3 regions of the Mesorhizobium sp. CO1-1-8 genome follow, and region 3 is predicted to be linked to each of the others. Evidence: riboswitches for the same ligand, from Rfam matches in the RefSeq annotation. Region 3 holds a riboswitch; each other region holds the start of a gene.
The links. A riboswitch is a leader RNA that binds a small molecule or an ion and turns the genes downstream of it on or off. The one in region 3 is predicted to bind cobalamin.
Positions count from the first base shown of each region.

Region 1 (4,207 bases), on a different contig from region 3:
TCTGGACCGGCGTCGGCGGCCTGGCCGGCGGCGCCGCCTACAAGGCCGCCAACACCGCCGATTCGATGATCGGCCACCGCACCCCGCGCCACGAGGCGTTCGGCTGGGCGGCGGCGCGCTTCGACGACTGGATCAACCTGCCGGCGTCGCGGCTGACGGCGCTGCTGATCGTGCTCGCGGCGTTCTTCGTCAAAGGCGCTGATGCGAAAAATGCCTGGCATGCGGTATGGCGCGACGCGAAAAAACACCGCTCGCCCAATGCCGGCTGGCCGGAAGCGGCGATGGCCGGTGCGCTCGGCCTGGCGCTCGCCGGGCCGCGCAGCTACGGCGGCGTGCTGGTCGACGACGTCTTCATGGGCGAAGGCGGCCGCCGCGAAGCCGACAGCCTCGACATCAGGCAAGCGCTGAAACTCTATCGCGTCGCCGACTATCTGCTGATCGCGCTGTTTGGGTTGGTTTCGGTCATCGTTATCGTGGTGTGACCCACTTTACCCTCCCCTTGTGGGGAGGATAAGAAGCGTTCAGAACTCGATCCCCTGCTGAGCCTTCACGCCTGCGGAAAAATGGTGCTTGGTAACGCCCATCTCGGTGACCAGGTCGGCGGCCTCGACCAGCGCCGGCTTGGCGTTGCGGCCGGTGACGACGACATGCAGGCCCTCGCGCCGCGCTTTCAACGCTGCAACCACCTTGTCGAGATCGAGGTAGTCGTAGCGTAAGGCAATGTTCAGTTCGTCCAGCACCAGCAGGCTGATCGACGGATCGGCCATCAGTTCGAGCACCTTGGCCCACGCGGCTTCGGCGGCGGCGATGTCACGCTTCAGATCCTGCGTTTCCCAGGTGAACCCCTCGCCCATCGCGTGCCAGACGACGCGGTCTCCGAAGGCAGCAAACGCGTCCTTCTCGCCGGTGTGCCATTTGCCCTTGATGAACTGGACGACACCGACACGCTTGCCGTAGCCGAGCATGCGCAGCGCCAGCCCGAAGGCAGCCGTGCTCTTGCCCTTGCCGGGACCGGTGTTGACGATCAGCAACCCCTTCTCGACCGTCTTGCTCGCCACTTCGGCATCCTGCACCGCCTTGCGCTTGGCCATCTTGGCGCGGTGGCGTTCTTCGTCCTTATCGTCGATGTCGGTCATGTCATTTCACCTTGAGCGGCAGCCCCGCCACCATCAGCAGCACCGTATCGGCGACAGCGGCGACCTGCTGGTTGAGCCGACCGGCGGCATCGCGAAACCGGCGCGCCAGTGCATTTTCCGGCACGATGCCTTGTCCGACCTCATTGGACACCACGAACCAGGGTCCCCGCGGCCGCGACAGCACCTCCGCCAAGCGCCGGCATTCAAGGTCGAAATCGTGTTCGGCCAGCATATGGTTGGTCAGCCACAGCGTCAGGCAGTCGACGAGCACCGGCCGATCCTCCGGCAAGGCAGCAAGCGTACCGGCGAGATTGAGCGGTGCGTCGATGGTCGTCCAGCCTTCGCCGCGCCGCGATCGGTGCAGCGCGATGCGCTCGCGCATCTCGTCATCATAGGCTTGCGCCGTGGCGACATAGGTCCAGGGCGGCGGCAAGGCGGTCGCCAAAATTTCGGCGTGCACACTCTTGCCGGAGCGCGCACCGCCGATGAGGAAGGTCAGTGTCTTGCGATCAGGCAAAGCTGTCGCGCAGGCTGGTCGCGGTGCCGGTGAAGCGGCCGCGCACCACGCCGACGACCGCGCCGAGCACCAGCCAGAACACCAGATTGGTGACGGTCACCGCCACCACGAACTGGTGATGCAGCCCTTCCGGAATCGCCGTCTCGTAACTGTCGGGCTGCGGTGCACCGACAACATGCGGTGCGACGATCAAAAGGACGGCAAGGATCGCCAGCGGCAGCGACTTTCGGAAAGCGATCAGGCCGAGACCGGCAGCGGTTGCCGCCACCGTTGCCCACCACCAGATCTGGCGCTGGGTGAGATCGGCGGCCGGCATGGCCGGCAGTTCCGGCGGCAGGCCGAGGCCCGGCGCCAGCGTGAACACGGCAAAGCCGGCCAGGCCCCAGAACACGCCCTGGCGCCAACCGCCGATGCCGCCAGCGAATTCGGAAACCGCGACCAGGATCAGCGCGAAGCCGATGCCGGTGACGATGTTGGCAAGCACGCTGAAGGCGAAACGCTCGAAACCGTCTGCCGGCGCCCAGCCTTCGTCTGCCGGAGCGGCTTCCGCCGCCGGGGCGGCAGAGCTCATGGTATCTCCCGCCGGAGCAGTTGTGCTCATCGCATTGCTATCCGTTGCGGCCGGAGCGGCATGGTCATGGTGATGCCCGCCGCCCGCCTGTTCGTAGACTTCGGCCTTCAGGATCAGCGGCACGGTGGCATAGGCCTGCAGGCAGGCGAGAACGACGCCGGCCACGAGCCCTGCGGTCGCCGCGATGAACACGACGTTGCGAAACAGATTCATGATGTCAGCCCCTCGTCAGTGACAAGGAAACGCCATCGAATGGCGATAGTCGTGAGCCGCGTTGTGGACCGCATCGATATGCGAGAAGCCGACAAAGCCTATCACGAAAATGCCTAGCAGCGCGGCAAGCGCGAGCTGCATGAAGCGCGACTGCGAGGAGACGGAGGCGCCGAGGGAGACGGAAGCGGTAGTCATGTCTTGTCCTTTCGCCCTCCACCCGAGGGCATCGAAGTCAGTTTCCTGTCGCCGGCAGGTCTCCTGGCTCACGGATCAGCGTCCTTCCCCACCTTCCCGAAGAAAAATCTTCAGTGGCATATGGAGAGGACTACCGCACACAGTTGCGGGGGCAGCCACGGCATTGGGCGAATTCGCCCTCACCGCATTCCCTCTTGGCTCCAAAATGGAACCGGCGACACTGGTGACTATAGGCAGAATCCTCGCCCCCGGCAAACCAAATTCCGCCGGCGACCATTGCGAATGCGCCATGGGTCAAAGCGATTTCGGCAGATAGCGCCACGTCACAAAGCCGCAGACCGCCGCCAGCAGGCCGAGCGTGACGAACACCGAGCCCAGGCCGAAGAAGGCCAGCACCACCGAATAGACCAGCGGCGGCGTCAGCTCGGAAAAGTCGAGATAGGTGCGGTAGACCGCCGCCATCTGCGATCTTTCGTAGGAGCGCACCGAGCGCATGAAGGCGGTCGAGCCGAGTGCGTCGAGCGCAATGGTGAAGAAGGCGCCGCAGAGCAGGAAGGCGCCGGTAAGCAGCGGCACGGTTTCGCCAACGAAACCCGCCGCAAGCAGCGCGGCCGACATCGCGAAATAGGCGAATGTCATGGTCCCGCGGCCGCCAAAGCGCTTTCCTGCCTTGCCCCAGAAAATCGCCATGAACAAAAGCGCGTTGCCGGCCGAAACCAGCAGGCCGCCGGCCAGCTTGCCCTCACCCGTAACGACCATGAACAGCGGCCCATAGACAAAGAACGTCGTCCAGAAACAGGAGCGCCCAAAGGCGATCAGCCAGGCCAGCCTGAGCCTGGGCTGCGCGACGAAGCGGCCGATATTGGCGAGCGGGTTGACTGGTCGCGTCTTGCCCGGGCGGATCGACGGGTTGTCGCCGAGCCGGTAGGTCCAGAACAGTGCCAGCAGGGCTAACGCGAACACCGCGACCGCACCATGCGCGGCATAGACGCCGAAGCGCGTGTAGAGGAAGATGCCTAGCGTCGGCCCGCCGGTCCAGGCCAGCATCGACCACGCCATGCGCAGCGATTCGGCCTGCATGAAGTCGGTCTTGCGGATGTGGTCCATGATGTAGAGGTTGAGCGTGATCGACAGCGCGCTGGCGCCCATCACCCGGCACAGCATGCCGGCCAGTTGCCCGGCAAGCGTGTCGGTGACGAAGAACAGCGAGCCGATGGCCAGCAGGCAGGCGCCTGATGTGTAGACCCAGCGGCGGGCAAAGCGGCGGATCAGCATCGGCATGAACAATGTCACCGACAGGCCGAGCATCGCCACCACGGTGTAGAGGATCGAGACGATCTGCTCGTTGTGCAGGATCTCATAGGCCTGGATCGGGATGACGCTCGACACCGTGGCGCGAGCAAAGGATTCAACCGCATAGAGCGAGGCGAAGGTGCGCGCGTCCGCGGCCTTGAGGGCCGGTAACCAGATCGGATGGCGCACATGGGTGGACATTGCTTTCCCCGAAGCAGATTCACCGGGTCAAATCTGCCGTGGCGACCCCAGCGCCAATAAGAGGAAACCGACGTGCATCCG
Region 1 covers NZ_JAIUGZ010000005.1:104,981-109,187, forward strand. Annotated here, with positions in the region: gene cbiB (adenosylcobinamide-phosphate synthase CbiB) at 1-482, shown strand, start outside; gene cobO (cob(I)yrinic acid a,c-diamide adenosyltransferase) at 522-1,136, opposite strand; gene cobU (bifunctional adenosylcobinamide kinase/adenosylcobinamide-phosphate guanylyltransferase) at 1,138-1,653, opposite strand; gene LB558_RS12075 (CbtA family protein) at 1,646-2,437, opposite strand; gene LB558_RS12080 (CbtB domain-containing protein) at 2,453-2,632, opposite strand; cobalamin riboswitch at 2,668-2,863, opposite strand; gene LB558_RS12085 (MFS transporter) at 2,927-4,126, opposite strand.
Region 1: linked by a shared signal. The riboswitch ahead of LB558_RS12080 (CbtB domain-containing protein) and the one ahead of bluB (5,6-dimethylbenzimidazole synthase) in region 3 are both predicted to bind cobalamin.

Region 2 (4,207 bases), on a different contig from region 3:
TCCGAGACACGCCGAAATTCATGGCGCGCTACCTGCAATCGTTCGACAAGCACATCACCGGCCTGACGGGAACAGAAGCCGAAATCGCTGCCGTCGGGAAGGAGTACCGCATCTACTACAAGAGGGTGCCGACAGACGACGGCGACTACACAATGGACCACACGGCGACAATGTTTCTGATGGACGCCGATGGGCAGTTCGTGGGCACGATCTCCTACGGTGAGGAGATGGCGATGCGACTCCAGAAGCTACGCAAGCTCGTCGGAGCAGCAACATGAAGTCGGGCCACACCCAGATTTGCAGGCCATGGCTGGAGGTGGGCTTGACCTTCCTCATCGGCGCGGGGGCGGGCCTGGCCGTCTTTGTGTGGATCGTGACGCAATCCCCCGGATGGTCGCCTTTCTATCTCGACAACGACGGTCCGGGTGTCTTCGACGCCTTTGTGGCCGCGTGGCCGTTCGGCCAGGCCGCCATCCTCTTTCATCATGTGCTGCCCGGCATGGGCCGCGATTGAATAGGGGCGGCCGCGTCCGCGTGGCCGCCTCTTCCATCACGTTAGCAATGGCGGTCACAAGTCCGTCCTACCGGAGAATCATCGATGTCCACCGCAACGCTTGCGGCGCAGCTGGAAACCGCTGTCAGCACCCGGCTCTATCGCGCCATCTGGCGCTGGCACTTCTATGCCGGCCTCTATGTCATCCCGTTCCTGACTGTGCTCGCCTGTACCGGGCTGATCATGGTCTACGGCAACTCAATCGAAACCTTCCTCGGTGCCAAGCACTACGTAGGGCCAGGTGGCGAGCGTGCCTCTTATGAAGCACAGTCGGCGGCCGCCGTCGCCGCGATCCCCGCAGGCACGCTGAAGCTCATGGTCGTGCCACAGGAGGACGACCGAGCCACCGTTTTCATTGTTCAAGGCAACGGCAAGGACAATGTCGTCGCCGTCGATCCGCACGGGCCCAAGGTGTTGGACACGATCGCCAAGGACGACACCTGGTTCTACTGGGCCGACAACATACATGGCACCTTGCTGATGGGTGATGTTGGTGACCGGCTAATCGAAGTCGCGGCCGGTCTCGGTATCGTGCTGATCCTGACCGGTCTCTACATGTGGTGGCCGCGCAATAGCACCTCGCTCGCGCGAGCATTGTTGCCGAACCTGACGCAGGGCGGACGCAGCTTTTGGAAAAACCTGCACGTGTCGCTCGGATTCTACGTCTCGGTCGTTCTGCTTTTCTTTCTGCTCTCCGGCCTGTCATGGACCGGCATTTGGGGCGCCAAGATAGTTCAGGCCTGGAGCACGTTCCCTGCGGCCAAATGGGACAATGTCCCGCTTTCCGATAAGACCCATGCCGGCATGAACCATGGCGCGATGAAGGAAGTCCCCTGGACACTGGAGCAGACTCCAATGCCGAAGTCCGGCTCACAGGCGGGCACCGCCGGATTGGAAACGGGGACTGTCAATCTCGATACGGTTGCCGCCTACGCCCATGCCAACGGCTTTACCGAGCAGTTCCGCATCAACGCGCCGCAGGACGCGGGTGGCGTCTACACGGTTTCGGCCGACTCCATGAATGCCGACACCCATAATCCTTTTGGCGACCGTACCATCCATATCGATCGCTACAGCGGCAAGATTCTGGCCGACGTGCGCTTCGCCGACTATGGGTTGGCCGGCAAGGCGATGGCAGTCGGCATTGCCTTACACCAAGCCAATCTCGGGTGGTGGAATACTGCGCTCAACCTACTCTTTTGCCTCTCCGTCATCGCCATGGCGCTCTCGGGCGTCCTTATGTGGTGGAAGCGCAGGCCGGCGGGGCGGCTGGGCGCGCCTCTCTACCCCCGCAACTACAGGATCCCGGTAGCCGTCCTGGCGATCGCTATTGCGGTTTCCATCATCTTCCCGCTGACCGGACTGGGCATCCTGGCCTTTGCCATTATTGATTTCCTGTTGCCCAAGCGTCTGAAGGAGGCAGGTTTCCAGGCAGCGAGGGCTTGAGGACCGTCGACTGACACTCTCATTGACGAATGTGAGCTGGTAGAATGCCAGCCTCCTCGTCTCTCACTTGGTGCGCATGGTTTCCGAACGCACCCGTTCGGAAGTGGGAATGGGCAGGCCGAACCGGCCGAAACCCGACCGCCCCGCGACGTTATGCGAAGAGCAGCCTTTCGAGAAAGTCACTGGCGACCCGGTCGGGGAGCTGGGAAGACGAAAGGTCTCGGAGACGCTCGAGTCAGGAGACTGGCCGTGCGCATCGATCAACCCAAACGTCGTCGGGTGCGGCGGCAAAGGAGAACGATATGCATATCGAACCTGGACTTGTGAGCGATTCAAAGATCTGGTTGAGCTACCTCACCGCCGCTGGCGCTGGCGCCTACTCGATCAAGCTTGCCTGGCGCAGCGTGACGGAGAGCGGCCCCTTGCCACTCCTCCTGCGCAGCTTCATGACGACGGCTCTTGTATTCTGCTTTTTCGAGGTGTTGCCGCACTATTCCGTCGGCGTTTCGGAGGTGCATCTGATCCTCGGTTCGACGTTGTTTCTGATCTTTGGCGCCGCGCCTGCAGCGATCGGATTGGCCCTAGGCCTGCTGGCCCAGGGCCTGTTCTTTGCCTCGTTCGATCTCCCTCAGTACGGGATGAACATAACGACGCTGCTCGTACCGCTCTTTGGACTGACAGCCTTGGCGGGCAGGATCATCGCGCCGGCGACGCCCTATATCGACCTGAAGTACAGACAAGCCCTGGCGCTCTCGACCAGCTACCAAGCCGGTATCGTCGCATGGGTCGCATTCTGGGCGCTCTATGGACAGGGTTTCGGTGCTGACAACGTCCATTCCATTGCAGCGTTCGGCGGAGCATACATGCTGGTGATAATCGTCGAACCGCTCGCCGACCTCGCCGTTCTGGCATGCGCCAGAACTGTTGTCGCTCTGCGCGGCAGCGCTTTCATCGAACGTCGGCTCTACAATCCGGCTTGATCGATTTTACTAAAGGGGATCGTCTCCGGATTGAAATGGCGGCAGGCATTCCTGCCGCCATTTCGCGTCAATCGATTGGTCTGGTGATCCCCCCACAATGTCGAAATTTTTCTTTAGCTCCCGCCGCAACCCTGCGCATGGACTGAGTGAGAACTATGTCGATGCCTTCGCGGGGGCGGGTTAGTAGATCCACGGCACCGATGATGGTCGCGCTGGACAGTCTCGTCATTTGCCTGACACTGCTGACCCAGTATTGCGCCAGCCTGCAGGGGAAGTGGATGTGATGATGTGGGAACAGCACACGATTCTGGAAGGCAAAGTTCACGTCTATGGGCGTTGCCGCGACTTCTCCAGGACGCGGCATTCGTCTGCGGTGTTGATCGCTCACAGGATGTGGTGAGCGCTGCCGCCCGCCAGTTCGGTGATGCAGTGCGCGCCGGACGAGCCGAGTTCCGCGTCGGGACGGTCGAAAAACTGCCCTTGCCGGATGCCACATTCGACAAAGCCCTCAGCGTCCACACAGTATACTTCTGACAGAGCCTTAGAGCTGGATCCGCGGAGCTCGCACGAGTTCTCGCGCCGGGTGGGCGATTCGTGTTGGGCTTCCTTCCAAGGCGTATATGGACCGGATGAACATGCCAGAAGATATCTTTACCTCGCGCGAGCCGGACGAGGTCATTGCAGCCTTGCAAGATGCCGGGTTCAGCGACACCGAGGTACGAAGGCCGAACTCGGAAACGGAATGGCTCGTTGCGACAGGTGTGCGAAGATGAGCTGACCACGCGGAGCAAAATTCGAGCGATCCATGGCGGCTTGCCGAGGAAGATCATCGGCCGCGTTTTTTTCGATGGCATGAGTGGCGGTTCTCCGCCTCGGCTACCCAACATCCTGACCACGATCGCCGTACTTATAGGTGAGGCCAATCCGCACTTCGTTTATCGACAGATCGGCGCCGAAGGGAGTAAATATGCTTCTATCGGCACGCTCGGTCCCAAAATCGGTATAGCGATATTCAGCACGTCCAATCAGGCCATCCGTAAAAGTTAGGTGACACCCGCACCGATTGCCGATCCGGGCTAGGCATTCTCGATTCAGCGCCGCTGACAGTGTTGTCGACATCATATTTGCGAACGCAACGGTTTTGGAACCACGGCACGAATAAGGCCACCCAGCTGGCGGATTGGCTGCCAGGGAACTAACGCCTGTGAGTTCAGTCGGCTCGCTGTTT
Region 2 covers NZ_JAIUGZ010000003.1:208,300-212,506, reverse strand. Annotated here, with positions in the region: gene LB558_RS07440 (SCO family protein) at 1-278, shown strand, start outside; gene LB558_RS07435 (hypothetical protein) at 323-514, shown strand; gene LB558_RS07430 (PepSY-associated TM helix domain-containing protein) at 599-1,999, shown strand; cobalamin riboswitch at 2,060-2,266, shown strand; gene LB558_RS07425 (energy-coupling factor ABC transporter permease) at 2,302-2,979, shown strand; gene LB558_RS33160 (methyltransferase domain-containing protein) at 3,268-3,513, shown strand; gene LB558_RS07415 (hypothetical protein) at 3,730-4,026, shown strand.
Region 2: linked by a shared signal. The riboswitch ahead of LB558_RS07425 (energy-coupling factor ABC transporter permease) and the one ahead of bluB (5,6-dimethylbenzimidazole synthase) in region 3 are both predicted to bind cobalamin.

Region 3 (4,207 bases):
GCCCGTTGACGCCTTCGGCATCGATCTCGGGAAGCCTGAGCGCTCCTGTGTTCTCGAACACAGGAGCCACCTCTTCCTTGTCGTCCGGCAGCGCCAGCCATGTCTGCAGGCCGGATACCGACATCGGCGCGCCACGCAGTTCCTCCGGCGTACGCTCCGAATGGACGATGCCGCGGCCGGCGGTCATCAAATTCACGTCGCCGGGCTGAATGACCATTTCGGTGCCGAGTGAGTCGCGGTGCCGGATCTTGCCGTCGAACAGATAGGTGACTGTCGACAGTCCGATATGCGGATGCGGACGGACGTCGAGCGCCTGGCCGGCCCGCAGGATCGCGGGACCCATGCGGTCGAAGAAGATGAACGGCCCGACCAGCCGCCTTTTTGCCGTCGGCAGGGCACGGCGCACCTGAAAACCACCGATGTCCTTGGCGTTCGGGATGACCATCAGCTCGATCTGGTCGCTGGCAAAGGCGTCGCCTGCCTCAGGGTCTTTCCCGGGGAAGAAGCTCATGGAATCTCCTTGTCAGCGTCCAATGGCTGCTTTGACGGCATTAGGCGAACCGGATGGCTGCCTTTGCCCGCAGCTTGGCCGCCACCTCTTCGCGATTACGCGGATGCTGATGGGTTTCCAGGGAATCGAGCAGTTCGCGCGCCGAGGCCGCGATGGCTTCGACGGCATGGTCGAAGGCGTGCTGGTTCTGCTTCGAGGGCCGCGTCGTTCCGCTCAGCTTGCGGACGAACTGAAGAGCCGCGTCGCGCACCTCGTCATTGGTTGCCGGTGGATCAAAATTGAACAGGGTCTTGATGTTTCTGCACATCGCTTCCGTATCTCCTCTTGTCCTTGAGCTGTTTCAATCGGAACGAGTCATATCCTCGATCATGATCATGTCCAAAAACCGGTGAGGCGAGCCATCGTTCGGACCGGGCCTCAATCCGCGTCGAGTGGCTCCGTTCCAACCGGCTTGCCGTCGCGCGACAGCCTGATCTTCTCGACCTTGTCCTCGGCGGCCTTCAGCAGCCGATCGCAATGCGCCTTCAGCGCCTCGCCACGTTCATAGATCCGGATCGACTGGTCGAGCGGCACGTCGCCACGCTCCAGATCATCGACGATCTTCTCCAGCGCATCGAGTGCCTGCTCGAAGCTCATCGCCTTGACGTCTTCGTTGGTCTCACCAGCCATCATTCATCCTTTCATCAGTCGCCCGACATGGGCGGCGACCGAAAATGCCAATCCCTGCAGATCGTAGCCGCCCTCGAGCAGGCTGACGAGCCGGTTGCCGCTGTGGCGTGCGGCGCGCTGCATCAGCTGGCCGGTCGCCCAGTCGAAATCATCCTCGGTCAGATTGATTTCGGCCAGGGGATCGCGGTGATGCGCGTCGAACCCCGCCGAAATGATAATCAGGTCGGGCGCGAAATTGTCGAGCGCGGGCAGGACGCGCGACAGGAAGGCATCGCGAAACACCTCGCTGCCGGTCTGCGGCGCCAAAGGCGCGTTGACGATGTTGCCGGCGCCCGTTTCGTTCTTCGCTCCGGTGCCGGGATAAAGCGGCATCTGGTGTGTCGAGCAATAGAGCACCGACGGATCGTTCCAGAAAATATCCTGCGTGCCATTGCCGTGATGCACGTCCCAATCGACGATGGCGACGCGCTCGACACCGTGTTTCTTCTGCGCATAGCGCGCCGCGATCGCCGCCGTGTTGAACAGGCAAAAGCCCATCGCCGTGGTTTTTTCGGCGTGGTGGCCAGGCGGCCGGGCGGCGACGAAGACATTGTCGGCGCGGCCCGAAAAGACGTCATCAACGGCGGCGTTGGCGGCGCCGATCGCGGTGATCGCCGCTTGCCAGCTCTTCGGACTGGCAGTGGTGTCGGCATCGATGCGGGCAATCCCCTCGTCGGGGATGGCGGCGCGCACGCGGGCGACGAAATCGGCGGGATGCGCGTAGAGGATGGTGGCCTCGTCGCCTTCCGGCGCCTGGATACGATCGAGCCCGGCAAAGGCTTCCTCATCGAGCACGCGCTCGATGGCACGCAGGCGGTCGGGCCGCTCGGGATGTCCGGGCGGCGTGAGATGCTCGAGGAAGATCGGATGGGTGTAGAGACGGGTGGTCATCGTCCTAATCTAGTGACCCGGATCGACAAAGGCCATGCACGGGCGGCCGATGACTGGGGAAAATCGCGACTGCGTCCATTCGCGTCGCCGCAGGCATTGGCCTCGCCGGCGCTTCGGCGTAAGGTCCCTGGTACTGCCTGGTGCCCGCCTGTCTGTTTGTTTTAGCCGCATTCTGCGACGCCAAGTGATTCCACTTGGCTGCAAATGCTCTGGCGGGAGAATCGGGAACACGGTTGAACTCCGTGGCGTGCCCAACGCTGTGAGGGGGACCGCGCCGGTAAATGCCACTGTCGATGACGGGAAGGCACCGGACGCGGGTTGATCCCGAGCCAGAAGACCGGCCTGGCAGGCATCGTCATCCGCATGGTCAGGCGGGTGGCATGGATTGCAATCGCAAGGGGACGAGCGATGCCGGAACATATGACCGCTGCCATTGACGATGGATTTGACCAGAATGCGCGCGATGCGGTCTATCGCGCCATGTTCACGCGGCGTGACGTGCGCAGCCATTTCCTGCCCACCGCGATCGATGACGACGTGCTGGCGCGGCTGCTGCTTGCTGCCCATCACGCGCCATCGGTCGGCTTCATGCAGCCATGGAATTTCATTGTCATTCGTGACATCGAGCGACGCGAAAGGGTGCGCGACCTGTTCCTGGCCGCGCGCGAGCAGGAACTGCCGGCGATCGAGGCGGAAAAACAGGCGCTGTACCGCAAGCTCAAGCTGGAAGGCATCTGCGAGAGCGCGCTCAACATCTGCATCACCTGCGATCGGCAGCGCTCGAAGGGTTCGCCGCTGGGACGCTGGCACAATCCGGAGATGGATCTCTACAGCACCGTCTGCGCGGTGCAGAATTTCTGGCTGGCCGCGCGTGCCGAGGGCGTTGGCGTCGGCTGGGTGAGCATCATCGAGGCTGCGGCGCTAAGGCGGCTGTTGGCCATTCCGGATCACGTAACGCCGGTCGCCTATCTCTGCGTCGGCCGTGTTTCCGAGTTCGCTCCCAAACCGGACCTTGAAACGCACGGCTGGGGACGGCGGCTGCCGCTGCCGGAGCTGATCATGAGCGAGACTTTTTCCGGGCAAGGCGAGACACAGCTCAAATCCACCGTGGCGCGCCTCAACACCGTTTCTGCCGCACCAGACACCATCCGCCCAGCCGATCAGGGTGTCGCGCCGGCCGTGCCCCAGCGCGAACCGCCGAAGGAGGCCAGCGCCTTGTCCTTGAGCTCCCTGAACTTCGACGACGCCTCGGCCAGCCGGGCGTCCCAGGCCGGATCCGGCATCTGGCCCGCGATGGTCTTGAAATAGACCTGCATCAGGCAGGCGATGGCAAAGGGTTCAATGAACGCCGCCTTGAATGCCCAGGCGAAGACGATGGCGAGCACAAAAGCCCACCCGGCGAGTTGGCCAGGCATCAGGAACAGAATCGCACCGGCAGGCGCCAGCATCATCAGAAAGATGATGAACGACACGCCCCACATGATGACCGCCAGCCAGACGGCGTTCTTGACCATGACCTTGCCGTTCTGGGCATAGAGCACGACGCCTTGGCGCGCCGTCTCGAAGGGCGAGGCTGAATTGATGCGGATGTTGTAGCCGAGGATGATCTCGTCGACATAGGTCAGCGACAGGCGGATCACCGTATTGATGAAGGAGACCAGGCCGCTCAGGCCCGGGATCGGCAGGAAGGCGGCGATACCGCCGAGCACGCCGGTGATGGCGCCGATGGCACCCTTGACGAGTTGGTCGACGGCGAAAAGGATGTTGGCCTCGGCAAAACGCTGGGTGACGATATCCTTGGCATAGGCGATCTGATCCTGACCGCCGGGAATGTCGCGGCCGTCGATCAGATGAACCATGACGGCGATGTGGCCGGCCTTGACGATATAGAGGATGTATTCGCGGATCCAGTAGACCGCGATCGAGACGATACCGAAACCGACCACCCCACCCCACAGGGCAAAGGACGGCGACCCGTCGGGATCAGTGGAGATATGGCCGACGCCATAGCCGACCGAAGCGCCGGTGCCGGTCGCCATGATGTAGGCCAGCGTGATGCCGAAATAGACGATCATGCGAAAGACGATGAAAGGCCAG
Region 3 covers NZ_JAIUGZ010000002.1:405,400-409,606, reverse strand. Annotated here, with positions in the region: gene LB558_RS05350 (pirin family protein) at 1-511, opposite strand, end outside; gene LB558_RS05345 (DUF2277 domain-containing protein) at 552-818, opposite strand; gene LB558_RS05340 (exodeoxyribonuclease VII small subunit) at 929-1,180, opposite strand; gene LB558_RS05335 (histone deacetylase family protein) at 1,184-2,110, opposite strand; cobalamin riboswitch at 2,289-2,471, shown strand; partial or broken gene bluB (5,6-dimethylbenzimidazole synthase) at 2,474-3,100, shown strand; gene LB558_RS05325 (hypothetical protein) at 3,271-4,207, opposite strand, start outside.